Regions from separate parts of the Paenibacillus residui genome, predicted to be linked through region 1. Evidence: predicted binding sites of a transcription regulator. Region 1 holds the regulator's gene; the other holds the start of a gene.
The links. Region 1 encodes Rex, which represses fermentation and respiration genes when NADH is low (regulators of the CRP and FNR family bind a similar motif). Its sites were predicted from a motif close to TTGTGAAATATTTCACAA; they were not measured.
Positions count from the first base shown of each region.

Region 2: the regulator Rex is predicted to act here: its motif matches at 5,976-5,993, upstream of pflB (formate C-acetyltransferase).

Region 1 covers NZ_JBHTIU010000003.1:86,618-94,144, reverse strand. Annotated here, with positions in the region: gene ACFQ03_RS01505 (hypothetical protein) at 1-91, opposite strand, end outside; gene ACFQ03_RS01500 (cell wall elongation regulator TseB-like domain-containing protein) at 278-769, opposite strand; gene ACFQ03_RS01495 (amidohydrolase) at 812-2,107, opposite strand; gene ACFQ03_RS01490 (DUF47 domain-containing protein) at 2,387-3,007, shown strand; gene ACFQ03_RS01485 (redox-sensing transcriptional repressor Rex) at 3,139-3,774, opposite strand; gene dinG (ATP-dependent DNA helicase DinG) at 3,771-6,626, opposite strand; gene ACFQ03_RS01475 (tetratricopeptide repeat protein) at 6,729-7,352, opposite strand.
Region 2 covers NZ_JBHTIU010000005.1:7,524-15,050, forward strand. Annotated here, with positions in the region: gene ACFQ03_RS01800 (extracellular solute-binding protein) at 1-1,080, shown strand, start outside; gene ACFQ03_RS01805 (protein phosphatase 2C domain-containing protein) at 1,082-1,933, shown strand; gene pflA (pyruvate formate-lyase-activating protein) at 2,680-3,420, opposite strand; gene pflB (formate C-acetyltransferase) at 3,637-5,865, opposite strand; gene ACFQ03_RS01820 (formate/nitrite transporter family protein) at 6,228-7,085, shown strand.

The sequences.
Region 1 (7,527 bases):
TCGCATAACTGCGATACATAAACCATCCGCCAAACAATATCAAGCTGGAGCAAGCAACCGCAAGTAAGATTGGCAATATTCTCAGTTTCATCTACGCCCACCTTTCTAATCATTAAATCGTGATATATACGAGTATATCATATTATCTATAACGAATGTTAGAAAAAAGTGTGAAGGTAAGGATAACCATCCCAATCATTCCTTTATCAGGTAATTGCCTTTGAACCCACTTTTGCTTGTTGTCCCTTTGCCAGGCTCCATTTTTTTAACGATGCACTTAACGCGCCGCCATTCGATAGGTATCCAGATGGCTTCCATCCGAAAATCGGTAATAATCATAATAATACCGCTCGCCGGCCTCTTCCTTTTGTTTATAGAAGACTTCCCAAACGAATACATCCTGCATTTTTCCGGCGTTAATATGCACAATATCCATTTCCGGGTTTTTGGCCAGCATTTTCTCCCTTATCGTCTCCGAGCTGACACCTTCCCGCGCCAGTTTTACATCCACCCCGTCCTCATGGACCCAAGCAATCATTTCCTCGTCACGATCCGATTTCCCATAGACGACCATATAGGGCTTATCTCCGACAAATGGCCGCACGGCATCGACCTGCTCTATCCTCGTCTCCTGCAATACCGTCTTAACGGCCTGTTCCTTCTCCAGGCGCAAGTCAGCTCTGACCGCATCATAAAACCGAAAAGCAATGAAAACCAGCAGGGCCACCGCAGCGATACTGCCCCAAACGATTCGTTTCTTATAGTGCAACTTCGATCGGCCTCCCGGTATTTTTTATTCGAGGATTGCTCATTATCCAAGCAACGCGCTGAATCGTTGGCGGAACTCAGCTTTTATCTTTTCCTCATCCAGAGTCAGACATTGTCTGTCCCGCACAATTTGTTTGCCATTTACATAAACATCGGTTACATCATTCGCAGATGCGGAGTAAACGACATGAGATAAATAATTTGATTTAGGCAGCAAATGAGGCTGATCTGCATCCAAAGCGATGAAATCGGCCTTCATCCCCTGCTTCAAGCTTCCTACGTCCTCAAGCCATATCGATTGTGCGCCTTCTAACGTTCCCATTCTCAACGCCTGCTCTGCAGGAATGGAAACCGGATCTCCGGATACTCCCTTGTGGATTAACGCGGCCAGTCTCATCTCCTCGAACATATCCAAATTGTTATTGCTTGCCGCTCCGTCCGTCCCGAGCGACACCTTGATTCCGGCCTTAAGGAGATCAGGCACACGGGCTATACCGCTGGCCAGCTTCAGGTTGCTTCCGGGATTATGGGAAATCCGGACATCATGCTTCTGAAGCAATGCGATTTCCTCGTCGGTGAGGTGCACTCCATGGGCCACCAGACAAGGCCGCGAGAATACTCCGAGCTTGGCCAGATGCTCCGGCGGTCTGCTGCCATACTGCTTCACGTTCTGCTCGACTTCGGCGGCCGTTTCGGACATATGGGTATGAAGAGGAAGATTGAGCTCATGAGCGGCTTCCACTATTCTCTCGATGTAATCCGGAGGGCAGGTGTAGGCGGCATGAGGGGCCATCATCGTCGTAATCCGGCCATCGGCCTTGCCATGCCAATCGCGGGCAAATTGCTTCGCTTCAGCCAGCTTGGCATCCTGGACATCCGGCGGACATAATCCGATGACGCCGCGGGTCAAGCAGCCGCGCATGCCGGACTGCTCTACCGCCAGCGCGACCTCATTCATATGGTCGTACATGTCGACGAAGCAGGTGGTCCCGCCCTTCATCATCTCCAGTATGGCTAGCAGAGTGCCCCATTTGACGTCTTCGGACGTAAACTTGGCTTCATTCGGCCACATTTTTTCTTCCAGCCACACCTGAAGAGCCAAATCATCACCCACTCCTCTAAGCAGGGTCATAGCCGCATGTCCGTGGGTATTCACCAATCCCGGCATGTACAGCTTATGGCGACCGTTAATGATACGCGCATCCTTGCTTATGGAATCCTGCTTCTCAGGTCCGACATAATCTATCCGGTCACCTTTAATAACCATAACCCCTTCCACGTAAGGCTGAGCGGGGTCCATCGTTATAAAGCTTCCATTAATAATCACTGTATCCGTCAATGTATTCAACCCTTTCACGAAATATCATTCTTTTCCAATGTACCGCTTAGTAAGGTTAAAATCAAGAAAGACGGGTACATTTTAAAATAGCAGGACTTATTGCTTTAGCACCAATTTCAATGACAAAAAATGCCCGGCAAATAGCCTATATAACCGGTCCATTGCTTTTAGGCTGGAGAATGTGCTATTTTTAATTTTATGAAACGACATTAAACGGTTTAAGAATCTAAGGCCGATAGGTCCATGTTAGATTCAACAGAGGAAAGGGGTCTTATCACAATGTTTAGCGGCAAGAAGAAAGATACCGATTTTTTAGCACTATTGATTGAAGCGGCCGAGAATACTCTGGAAGCGGCCAAAGTCTTTCGGGAGGCCATGTCCGGCTCAAGCGCGTTAGCCCCTTATTTCGATAAGCTCAAAGAATTGGAGAACAAAGGGGATCAACTGACACATTCCATATTTAAAGGATTAAGCAAAGTATTCCTTACTCCGATTGACCGCGAGGATATTATGGAGCTGGCCATGTCTGTGGATGATGTAGTGGACGGTATCGAAGCGACCATCGCCCGTTTCGATTATTTAAATATTGATAAAACCGATGATTTCATGAAAGAATTCGCTGAAGTCATTGTATCGAGCTGTGAGCATATTCTGGAGGCCTTCAAGCTGCTTTCCAAGAAGAAATATTCTGAAATTACCGAGCATGCCGTACATATCAACAGTCTGGAGAATGAAGCCGACCGCTTAATGAGAGAAGGCATTCGCGCGATCTTCGTTTCTCCCAAGGACCCTTACCACGACTTTAAAATCAAAGAGCTGTATGAGCGTCTGGAGCAGACGACGGACTCCTGTGAAGATGTGGCAAACATTCTGGACAGCGTTGTACTGCGCTACGCTTAATCGGCTAAACCCCGCTTGAGGCGGTCTTTCATAATAATAAGGCTTGTACGGCTCGAGACCGGACAAGCCTTTATTATGTTACAGTGAACCGGCTCCGGTGAACCGGCAATTTTCAATGTGCGGCGCCTTGATCACGCCTCTTCCTCTTTGTTCAGATAGTAAGCCAGGCTCTGCAGATCCGTTGTAAAATCTGCATGATGAACCCTTATATGGGGCGGAACTTTAATAATGACCGGGGCAAAATTTAATATAGCCTCGATCCCGGCCTCGACAAACCGATCGGCTACATTCTGAGCCTCCGAAGCGGGAACCGTAATAATCCCGATCCTTATTTGCAGCTCCCGGATCGTATCGGTCAGCTCCGACATCGGAAGCACGGTTAAATTGTTCATGTTCTGCCCGATCTTGGACTTCTCCGCATCAAACACAGCGACAATCTTCATGTTATCCTGCAAATAAGCATTATAATTACACAAAGCTCTGCCTAAGTTACCCGCTCCGACCAGCGCCACTTGAATTCTTTGGTCCAGCTTCAAAATTTGTCGAATCTTCTCTATGAGATACTTAACGTCGTAGCCGATTCCCTTCTTGCCGAACTCGCCGAAATAAGCCAAATCTTTGCGGATTTGGGCCGGATTGAGATCCAGCTTGCTTCCTAAATCCTGAGAGGAAACGGTAGTTACGTTCATCCGGTTTAATTCGTTCAGGAAGCGCAAATAAATGGGGAGCCGCCTAACGACGGCTTCGGATATTTTCATCGATTTCAAGCGTGTTCCTCCTCCATCCATTGTTTAATCCGCGGAACCATCTGCCCGGTCGGCATGTGCTCGATTTTGGGCCCGGGCAAGGAGTAAAGAAAGTATTTGCCGTACTGGGTATCGATGACCCTGGTATCATATAAGATAACAATTCCTTTATCGCTGGCCCTGCGAACAAGACGGCCGAAGCCCTGCTTGAAGCGGATGACCGCCTGAGGCACAGACAGCTTCATGAAAGGATTGAGATTACTTTTCTTCAGCTGTTCGCTCTTGGCTTCCGTTACAGGATGGTTGGGAGGCTGGAAAGGAAGACGAACGATCGCCAGGCAGGTCAAAGCTTCTCCCGGAATATCGACCCCTTCCCAGAAGCTGCTCGTCCCCAGCAATACGGCGGATTCGCTCTCCTGGAACAAGCGTGTCAGCTTGCTGCGGTTAAAGCTGTCTATCCCCTGCCCCAGCACCTGAATACCTGCCGAGGCAAGCCTTTCCTTCAATTCCGGATAAGCATTCTTGAGCATACGGTACGAAGTGAAGAGAACCAGCATGCGGCCCCTTGTTTCTACAGCTACCTCATGAAGCGATTCTACCAGCTTGTGTACGAAATAATCTTCTCCGTCTCTTCCTTTAATCCCGGGAAAATCCCGAGGGATGCAAACCAGCGCCTGCTTGCGGTAATTGAACGGAGAAGGAAGCAAAACGGTGTTCAGCTTATCCGACCTTCCCAGCCCCAACTGATCGCGGCTGTAATCAAAGGTCTTGTCGACGGAAAGAGTGGCGGATGTCAGAATAACGCTGTCTTTTTCATCGAACAGGGATTGCTGCAAAATTTTGCTTACGTCAGTGGGCACGCTGAACAGATGAAGCGACCTCATCTTGAATTGAGGGCTTGCTTCGAGCCAATATACATAATCCGGATCGCTTCTCTTCATGAAGAAGCGCAGAGCATCTCTCTGGCGGTTTAGTTCTTTCACGGAACCGGCAAGGTCGGTCAAGCTGCCTTTAAGATCATGTTCCTCCTGCCAATCCTTCAACTCTTGCGCGAGACGGTCCAGCTTGCGGCTGATCTCGCCCAGGCCGATATAGATGTTATCCTCGATGGTCAGCAGTTTATCCCACTGCTTCGGCATTTGATCGTCCTTAATCCTAAATACAAGCTGGCCGGTTTCTCCCGACTCGCCCATCTTACCGTTCACTAGCTCGTAAAGCAGCTCGGCCAAATGATCCCAATGCTCTTTAACCTCGACCAGTTTAGGGTAGATTCCCTCAATGAGAGCGTCCCATTCCGCAGAATGCTCCGGAAGCTCCCCGCCCAATCCTTGTAACCGTATGCGCAAGGACGGAAGCTGTCCGTTCTTACTGTCTCTAAACAATCGGGTAAGAGTATTCACGAAGGACATGTATTTCAGTTCGATTCCCATATGCTTGCTGGCGACCTCTTCCAGATGATGCGCTTCATCGATAACCAGATGTTTGTAGGAAGGAAGCAGGCGATGATCCGCCTTGATATCGGTGAACAGCAAGGAATGGTTAGTAATGACCACATCCGCTTTATTGGCGTCATTCCTGGCCCGGTGATAGAAGCATTTTTTAAACCATGGGCAAGCCCGGTTTAAACAGGAGTCCGCATCGCTCTCAACCGTCCGCCAAAATTCGGCGCCTCTGCCCGTAAGATGAAGCTCCTCTTCATCCCCTCTTTCGCTTTCACTGAGCCAGACGATCATTTGTGCCGCGGTGAGACGTTCCTCTTTAGCAAAATTAAAGTCCTGTAGTTGGATCTTATTCTCAAACTTTCGCAAACAAAGGTAATGACTCCGCCCTTTAAGCACTGCCGCTTGAAAAGGAACCGGAAAAATTTCCTGCAGTACCGGAATGTCCCTTGTTCGCAACTGTTCCTGTAAATTGATTGTATGAGTGCTAATAAGTACCTTCTTGTCCTCACGGATTCCATGATATAAGGAAGGGATCAGATAGCCTAACGATTTGCCTGTGCCTGTACCCGCCTCGATCATCAGATGCCGGTCCGTATCGAAGGAGGAGGCCACCTCCTTAAGCATCCGGCTCTGGGCCTCCCTCTCCTCGTAAAAGTCGAACTTCTCCTTCATTCTTTGCTTCAGCCCGTCGTAGAACTCGTCGAAGGATACCTGCAGGGCTGCCCGATCCTCTTCTGAACGGACAGGCTCATCGTCTCCCCAATCATCCACATTCATGGCAAATTGTCTGTAATATTTGTAGGAATCTTCGTCCAGGCTCACAGAAGCTTCCTTGCGCTCCAGCATTTCCTGCAAAAACCAGGCCAGATCGTTATTGGAATAATCATTCTCGAACAGCGCGGTGATTCTCTGAAGGACAAGCAGCGGCAGACGGTTGAGCTTCTGCAGGCATTTTAACCAAATCAGAGCGGTCGCCTCCGCGTCCGAATCCGCTTGATGAGGACGGGCATGCTCAACCTCCAACTCGTGACAGACGTTGCCAAGCTGAAGACTGGACAGCGACGGGAACAGAATCGTCAGCATATCCATCGTATCCAGAACAGGCCCTGAGAAGGGCATGTACCCGCAAGCATCCAGTGCCCGCTGCAAAAAGGCAAAGTCAAATCCCGCGTTATGGGCTACCAATGCGGTGTCATAAAGCAAAGGCTGCATCTCCATCATTACCTCTTCCAGAGACGGGGCACCCTGAACCGCGGCGTCGTCAATTCCGGTCAAAGAAGTAATGAACGGAGGTATCGACTGATTCGGTTTGACCAGACTTGAATAACGCTTAACGATATTATCTTCATCTATCAGTACGAGGCCAACCTGAATAATTTCGTCCGTTGTCTGGCCCCCGGTCGTTTCAAAATCCAATACGGCATATTTCATGTAAACCGTTCATCCCTTCGTTAAACAACTGCTCTTTAAGCATACCAGACTACAAAAAAAACGTCTATCGATGCAACGAACGGATGAACGATGCAGCTTTCTTCACCAGCGTAATTCCGAACCGTAAGCAAGGGAAAGCTCTATGCATTCCGGGTCTTCCTCGAAGGCCATGCGGAAATATTCCATCGCTTTTTCCAAATTGTTATGTTCATAATGAACGCAGCCCATTCCTGTATACGAAATGGCCTTTAATTTCCGATTTTCCGTCAATGCAAGCAATATTTTGAACTCGCGGTAGGCTTCCGCCAAATCCCCTAGGTGAAAATGGCAAAGTGCCAGATAAAATCGCCCCAACACAAAATCCGGCTGCTTGCGCACCATTTCGTCCAGCTTGGGCGCAGCTACTTCAAACATAGATAATTTATAATACCCTTGGGCTTCTTCGAAACCGGATTGGTTGGATGGATCTACCGGGAATCCCTCTTCTTTAGCCGCTTTGCCCTTAATTTTTGCTTTAACCGGTATTTTCCCTTGATTCGCCAGCGGAAGCAGTCTTCCCAGCTTCTCCTCGAAGCGGAGCCATTCCTCTATACAGGAATCACTCATCGCCTTTAACGCAAGGAGCTGCTCATCCAGTAATTGCTTGCGCGCGCCCGACGCTGTAGAATATTCGGACATAATTTCCGTAAGAACTTCATGCATGGTTGCAAACAAAGGCTTAAACATATCGATCCCACCCTGCAAGCGGAGTCCACGAACCTTCAGTAAGTTATCCGTGTAAATTCATTGTGTGTCAAGGGGGAGGGTTTCATTCAACCGTTCCATTAGTTACATCTCTGGATATTAGAACACATTTTTGTTAAAAGGTTTTATAAGCCAATAACTTTACTTTCCATCGCTT
Region 2 (7,527 bases), on a different contig from region 1:
TGGGTGTACACGAAGGCACTGGCGCCCTTCCTGGAGGAATACGGGCGGAGCCATGAATCGGTGGAAGTAGAGGTCCGGACCTTCCGTTCTTATGAACAGCTATTCGACGAATTGACGGCGGCCATTTCCGTTCACCATATGCCTCAAGTGGTCGAGGTCAGCAGCTTATACGGCATTGCCCAACTGGCGGAGTCCGGCGTGCTTCTTCCGCTGCAGGACCTGCTGTCCGATGAGCTGCGGGAGAGTCTCCATCCCGACTTGGCCGCCTATTTTCAATATGAGGCCCAAGTATGGGCGGTTCCATACGGGGCGAGTGTTCCGGTCGTTTTTTACAATAAAGATTTGCTCAAATATTCGGGGGTTAATGACGGGGCGCAGTTGAACACCTGGGATGAGCTGCGCATGGCCGGGCGACAATTGGCGGCCGATAAGGAATATTGGGGACTGGTCGTCGAACCGGAGGTGCCCTGGCTGCTTCAGAATCTGTTGTTCTCCCATGGAGAGGACAAGGTATCGAAGAGCAAGGCGGCAGAGGTTATCGGGTTATGGAAGAGAATGATCGAAACCGACCGCATCATGCCTCCTCTCCAGCAGCCGTTGGCGGCAAGCGACTTTATTACGGGGAGGGCGGGCTTGTATCTAGCCTCCTCCGACAAGCGGGCGATGCTGGAGAAGTATATTGGCGGGAAGTTCGCTTTTGCCATGACCGAGATGCCGGAGACGGAGAAATACATTCCGAAGGTTAACGGCCTGGCGGTGCTTCATTCTTCCGAAGAGAAGGATGGAAATGCCTTGGAGCTGGTTGCCTCCATGCTTGAGGAAAATATGCAGGCACGGATAGCGGAGGCCACCTCCCAAATGCCGGCCAGAACGCAGCCGATGTCTGATGATGAGGAGGACGGCAAGCGGCAAACGGACCCTGCGTTGTCCTTGGACAAGCGTTTGAACCGAAGGTATCCTGACGTTAAGGATAAAGAACGGTGGAAGGAAACCGAAGCGCTGATCGAAGCGATAGAGCTTTCGCGGGAGGTTTCGGTCTACGATGTCATAAGATCAGTGGCTGGAGAGGAGATGGATTAGGATGAAGATAGAAACGATATCTATTCAAGGAAGCAGCGATTGGAATGAGGATGCGCTCATCGAGAAGAGTGGGGCGGGGGTCTACGGTGTGCTGGATGGAGCTACCTCCGTGACGCCTTTTCGCGGACCTCAGGGAGAGACCGGGGGATATTTGGCTTCCCAGTTGGTGAAGAAGGAGCTGGAAGCGATAGAGGTATCCTGGTGGGAAACCGTTCATGTGAAGGATGCCGTACTTCGGGCCAATCAGTCGCTTCGCCAGGAAATGATCGCCCATGGGATAGATCCGGAGGACCGGGAAGCCCTGTGGACGACGGAAATTGCCCTGGTCAAAATCGAGGAGACCAGAGTGCAGTACGCCCAGACCGGGGATTGCATGATTTTCGCCACGTACAAGGATGGAACGGTGCGCACTGTCACGTACGATCAGTTGGATCACATCGACCTGCAGACGAGAATAAGATGGAAGGCTTGTCTGGAGCAGGGAATGACTACGCGAAAGCAAATCAGGGAGCACGTGGAGCCCCATATTCGGAAGAACAAGGTGCTGATGAATACGATAAACGGCTACTCCGCCATGAACGGCCAGCCGGAGCTGGCTTCCTTCCTGGAATACGGAGTCATTAACCGGATTAATCTCACCGGACTGCTGCTTATTACCGACGGTTTGTTTCCGCACTCCGAGGATATTTACGGGACATTGGACGGGAAAGTGCTGATGGAGGAAATCGAAAGCAAAGGCCTGCAGGGATACGCGGAAAGCCTGATCGCCCTGGAGCAGAATGATCCGGAATGCCAGAAGTATCTGCGCTTCAAAACCTCCGACGATAAGACCGGAATCTGGATTCGTTTGTAAGGGACGGCTGCTTAAGATAGGCGAATGTATGCGGATGTCTCACTCGTCCAGGGAGCCTTGCCGGTGAATTTTTGGCGCAAGCCCGCCTAACTCGCGGCCGGGGTGAAACAAGCGCATGTGTAGAACCTGGCTTAGGAGGGACACATAGTAAAGAGGTGCCGGCACCATGTGCGGACCGAAGCGAAAGGGGTCCCGCAGCAAGAGGTGCCAAGCACCATGCGCGGACCGAAGCGCAGAGGGTCCCTAGCAAGAGGTGCCAGCGCCATGTGCGGACCGAAGCACAGGAGGCCCTTGCCTCGAAGACGAGCAAAAGTGCATGTCTTTTTCCGGAAAAATGATCATTCGCCTAAAAGACACGCAAAACTGCAGGTCAATCGTCATAATATCGCGAAAATCGGCCCAATCGTTAAATTTACCTGCACAATCGCTTGTCATTTGCCGTTTTCAACTAAAATCGCACAAAAGACCTGCACTTTTGCGGGTCTTTTTCAGCTATCTCTTAATGTTTAGCAGGAGAAGAAACTCGGAGTTCTGGATTGTCCGCAGCGGGCTGTCCCGACGGCACTTCCTTGTTAGTGCAAGCTGCCACAAGTACCATCGCCCCTATAGTTGCGAACAAAGCCGAATATCGGTCTCCGAGGCTCTTCTACCGCCTGCCTTCCGCCGGGAAGAGCATGGCCAGCAGGAGGTTAATTCCAACAGGCCACCGATCGTGGTTAAGGCGCTGCCCGGGAATGCCCAGAGGATCAGAGGTTCCTGTTGGCACGATTCAAGATCGATGCGGCTAAAGCGACGCTTTCCTGGGTTGGAGGCTCTACCTGCTCGAGCGGATATTCCAGGCCAAGGGTTTTCCACTTGTATACCCCCAATTTATGATACGGGAGCACTTCGATCCTCTCGACGTTGTCAAGCGTCTGAATAAAGTCTGCGAGTCTCTCCAGATCCTGCCTCGCATCGGTGATGCCGGGGACGAGAACATGGCGAATCCATACGGGGACTTTTCTCTCGGACAGCCATCTTGCGAACTGCAGAATGTGCTGATTGGATTTGCCCGTCAGCTTGCGGTGAGCTTCATCGTCGATATGCTTAATGTCCAGCAGAATCAGATCCGTATACTGCATCAGCTCGCTAAGCTTGGTTTGGAAACGGGGGTCGGCGGAGTAACAGCCGCCCGAGCTGTCGATAGCGGTATGAACCCCGAGCTTCCTGCACTCTTGGAACAAGGAAATGAGAAAGTCCAAATGCAGCAAAGGCTCTCCTCCGCTGACAGTAATTCCTCCATTGGACGCTTGCAAGTAAGGGAGGTAGGATTGCAAATCCCGTATGATTTCCTCTATGGTTATATCTTGGCCCCGTCCGATAACCCATGTATCGGGATTATGGCAATATTGGCATCTAAGGAGACACCCCTGGGTAAATACGACGTAGCGTATGCCGGGTCCGTCTACGGTGCCGAAGGTTTCGATGGAATGTATGGTCCCCTTCATGCTCATCCCTCCCTTTCTAAACAAATGAGCTGATCTATGTTCCGGGAGCCTGCGCATATCTTGGCAGACGTCCTGCTGCGTGAGGCTCCCGGCTTGACTTGTAGCGCTGTATGCAGTGGTGAATTTGCTACTTGTCGGGGCTCCTGCAAAAAGTATTTGGACTTCGCTTCCAAGTCCCCACCCTCACTTTTCTTGAAGCGCCGATAGGAATTTAACTCACAAGCTGTTATGGAAGGTCCGGTTAATCACATCGATCTGCTGCTCGCGGGTCAGCTTGATGAAATTGACGGCATACCCGGAGACGCGGATCGTCAACTGCGGATACTGCTCCGGATGCTCCATGGCGTCCAGCAAGGTATCCCGATTCAACACGTTAATGTTGAGGTGATGCCCCTGTTTGGCTGCATAGCCGTCCAGGATGGCGACCAGATTTGTTTTTCGCGATTCCTCATCCTTGCCGAGTGCCTGCGGAACGATCGTGAAGGTGTTGGAGATTCCGTCAAGCGAGTGCTGATATGGCAGTTTCGCCACGGTATTCAACGATGCCAGTGCCCCTTTGGAATCCCGCCCGTGCATAGGATTGGCGCCGGGTGCGAACGGTTCGCCGGCTCTTCTTCCGTCCGGAGTGTTGCCTGTTTTCTTCCCGTAGACGACGTTCGAGGTAATCGTCAGGATGGACATCGTCTGGACCGAATTGCGATAAGGCTTGTGCTTTCTTAGCTTAGCCATGAATGCTTCAACGATTTGAACCGCGATTTGGTCCACCCGGTCATCGTTGTTTCCGTATTTCGGGTAATCTCCCTCGATGGCGAAATCTACGGCCAGCCCGCTTTCGTCGCGAATGGCGGTAACTTTGGCGTGCTTGATGGCACTCAGCGAGTCGGCCACGACAGACAGCCCGGCGATTCCGGTCGCCATCGTCCGCAAGATGTTCGTGTCGTGAAGCGCCATTTCGATTCGTTCGTAGCAATATTTATCATGCATATAATGAATGACGTTAAGTGTATTCAGATACAACTCGGCCAGCCATTCCATGACATGGTCGAATTTGCGCATCACTTCATCATAATCGAGCACATCCGAGGTGATCGGCGCGAATTCCGGTCCCACCTGCACCTTGGACTTCTCGTCCACGCCGCCGTTGATGGCGTAGAGCAGCGCCTTGGCCAGATTGGCCCGCGCCCCGAAGAACTGCATCTGCTTGCCGATTCGCATGGCCGATACGCAGCAGGCGATGCCGTAATCGTCCCCAAACTCGGGACGCATCAAGTCGTCGTTCTCATATTGAATGGAGCTCGACTTGATCGACATGGCGGCGCAGTAACGCTTGAACGCTTCGGGCAGCTTGGTGGACCACAGGACCGTCAAGTTAGGCTCAGGTGCCGGACCCAAGTTATCCAGCGTGTGAAGGAAGCGGAACGAGTTCTTGGTGACGAGAGGTCTTCCGTCCAGAGCCATACCGCCTATCGCTTCCGTCACCCAGGTCGGATCTCCGCTGAACAGCTCGTTGTAGTCCGGAGTACGGGCGAATTTCACCAGACGGAGCTTCATGACGAAATGGTCTACCAGCTCCTGAGCCTGCTGTTCGGTCAGAACTCCCTCCCGCAAGTCCCGTTCAATGTAAATATCCAAGAAGGTGGACGTGCGTCCGAGGCTCATGGCGGCGCCGTTCTGCTCTTTAATAGCGGCCAGAAATCCGAAATACAGCCATTGAAAGGCTTCCCGGGCGTTAGCCGCCGGTTCGGAAATGTCATATCCGTGAGCCGCCGCCATCTGCTTGAGCTCTTGAAGCGCCCGAATCTGTTCGGAGATCTCTTCGCGGAGACGAATGATCTCCTCGCTCATCGTTCGGGCTCCCGTCAACGACAAGTCTTTCTTCTTCTCGGCAATCAGCCGGTCGACTCCATATAGAGCTACCCGCCGGTAGTCCCCGATAATTCTTCCGCGGCCGTAGGCATCCGGCAAGCCGGTAATGATTCCCGCTTTCCGTGCCGCCAGCATCTCTTCCGTGTAGGCATCGAAGACTCCCTGATTGTGCGTCTTGCGATACTCCCGGAAGATTCGAGACAGCTCGGGGTCAACCTTGTACCCGTAAGATTCGCAGGCTTGCTCTGCCATGCGAATACCGCCGAAGGGCTGCAGCGACCTTTTGAAAGGACGGTCGGTTTGAAAGCCGACTACCGTTTCGAGCTCCTTGTTCAAATATCCCGGCTCGTGTGACGTAATGGTAGAGACAATGCCGGTATCCATGTCCAGAACCCCGCCTTTTTCCCTCTCCTGCTTGGATAACTCCATTACTTGCTGCCAGAGCTTCTTCGTGTTGTCCGTAGCCGGGGCGAGGAAAGCTTCATCTCCCGTATACACGGACACGTTGTGCAGAATAAAGTCTCTTACATTAATTTCACGCTGCCATTTGCCTTCCTGAAATCCAACCCATTGCTTCATAGGGAGCCCTCCTTTAGAATGAAACATAGTTATGAATTAAATATATAACAGTTCTTAATTTAACCATAATCGATTTCCATAAAGGAGGGAAGAGGGGACTGGTGAATAATTTGTGAAAAAAATAACAATGTACATAAAACCGTTGTTTTAACTGGAGTTTTAAAAGATTAAAAGGTATAAATCGAGGGCAGGTCGCTTGTTGAGGAAGGGAGGGTAAAGCAAAATTATAGGGGTGATACAGTTTATTGAAAATAGTAATACAGAATGTGACAAACATCACTTAAAAATCTGCTTAATCAATGTATAATGGAAGCAATGTGGATTGTGCTTATTTTCACAATGGGGCTGCGGGGGAGATGAGGATGGCGAATCGTACTCCAGGGGAGGTTGCGGAATATGCCGTTCAAAGCGGCGTGGCCAAGGCCGGCTTGTCCTTGTTAAGCTTGCTTGCTCTTGGTTTTGGAGCGGGGGCTTTCATTGCCTTGGGCTATTTATTGAGCATTCGGGTGACTGCTTCCGTCCCTGTGGAGTGGGGAAGCTTCACGTCGCTTCTGGGAGCATCGGTTTTTCCGCTTGGGCTTATACTTGTGCTGATAGGCGGAGGGGAACTCCTGACGGGAAATATGATGACGTTGTCTATCGCGAGATTGAGTGGAAGAATAACGTCGGGGCAAGTGGCGGTGAACTGGTTCTGGGTTACCCTTAGCAATTTTGCGGGAGCGATGTTTGTCGCCTATTTCTTCGGCCATGTCGTCGGTTTAACCGAAAGCGGCCCGTATCTGGAGAAAACGATAAGCGCAGCGGCTCAAAAGCTCGACGAACCGTTCCTGCAGGCATTTATCTCGGGAATCGGCTGCAACTGGCTCGTTTCACTGGCGGTCTGGCTGGCGTATGCGGCGAATAGCACAGGCGGCAAAATCGCAGGCATATGGTTTCCGACGATGGCTTTCGTGGCTATCGGATTTCAGCACGTGGTCGCTAATATGTTCGTCATACCCGCAGCGATTTTCGCAGGGTATTTTACGTGGGTGGAGTATGCGGCCAATTTTGTGCCCGTGTTTCTCGGGAACGCGGTGGGAGGCTCACTCTTTGTAGCGGGCATCTATTGGGTCGCTTATTTGAGGAATGGGCAAAGTGCGGGTTCAGGAACGAACACGGGGCCGACAGCACGGCGGAACGGGAGCCAAAAACCGGAAAACCAACGATCTCCACGTGAATGAATTTCAATCTATTTCTTATACAGGCTTACGAAACACGCTTCTTCCTCGGTCGGAAACTATAGGGAAGAGGCGTTTTGTATTGGATTTTGCGGCTGTGGATCTTTTATAGAGGGAAAAGGAGCAGAGACCGTCATCCGTTTATCGGCGTATGAAGGAGCTTGAAACAGGGCGGACAGCGGACGAATTGATAAATGGCCAGGGCAAGCAAAGGAAAGGGGAGCGAGCGGGTCGAGCCCTCTTAGTTCCGGGCAGTCGCTGCAAGACTACTTTACCATGCAGCAAATAAAACAATCTGCCTGGCGATGGCTCGACAAGGGCATAGCTGCCCTAAAAATAAGCCATAATTTCCACCCTTCCTTCTGATGGTACAGATCGACGTTGCCGGTGACGCCTTTGCGGCAGGGACGTCTGCCTTGAAAATCACATTTTCTGCAGGTGCCGT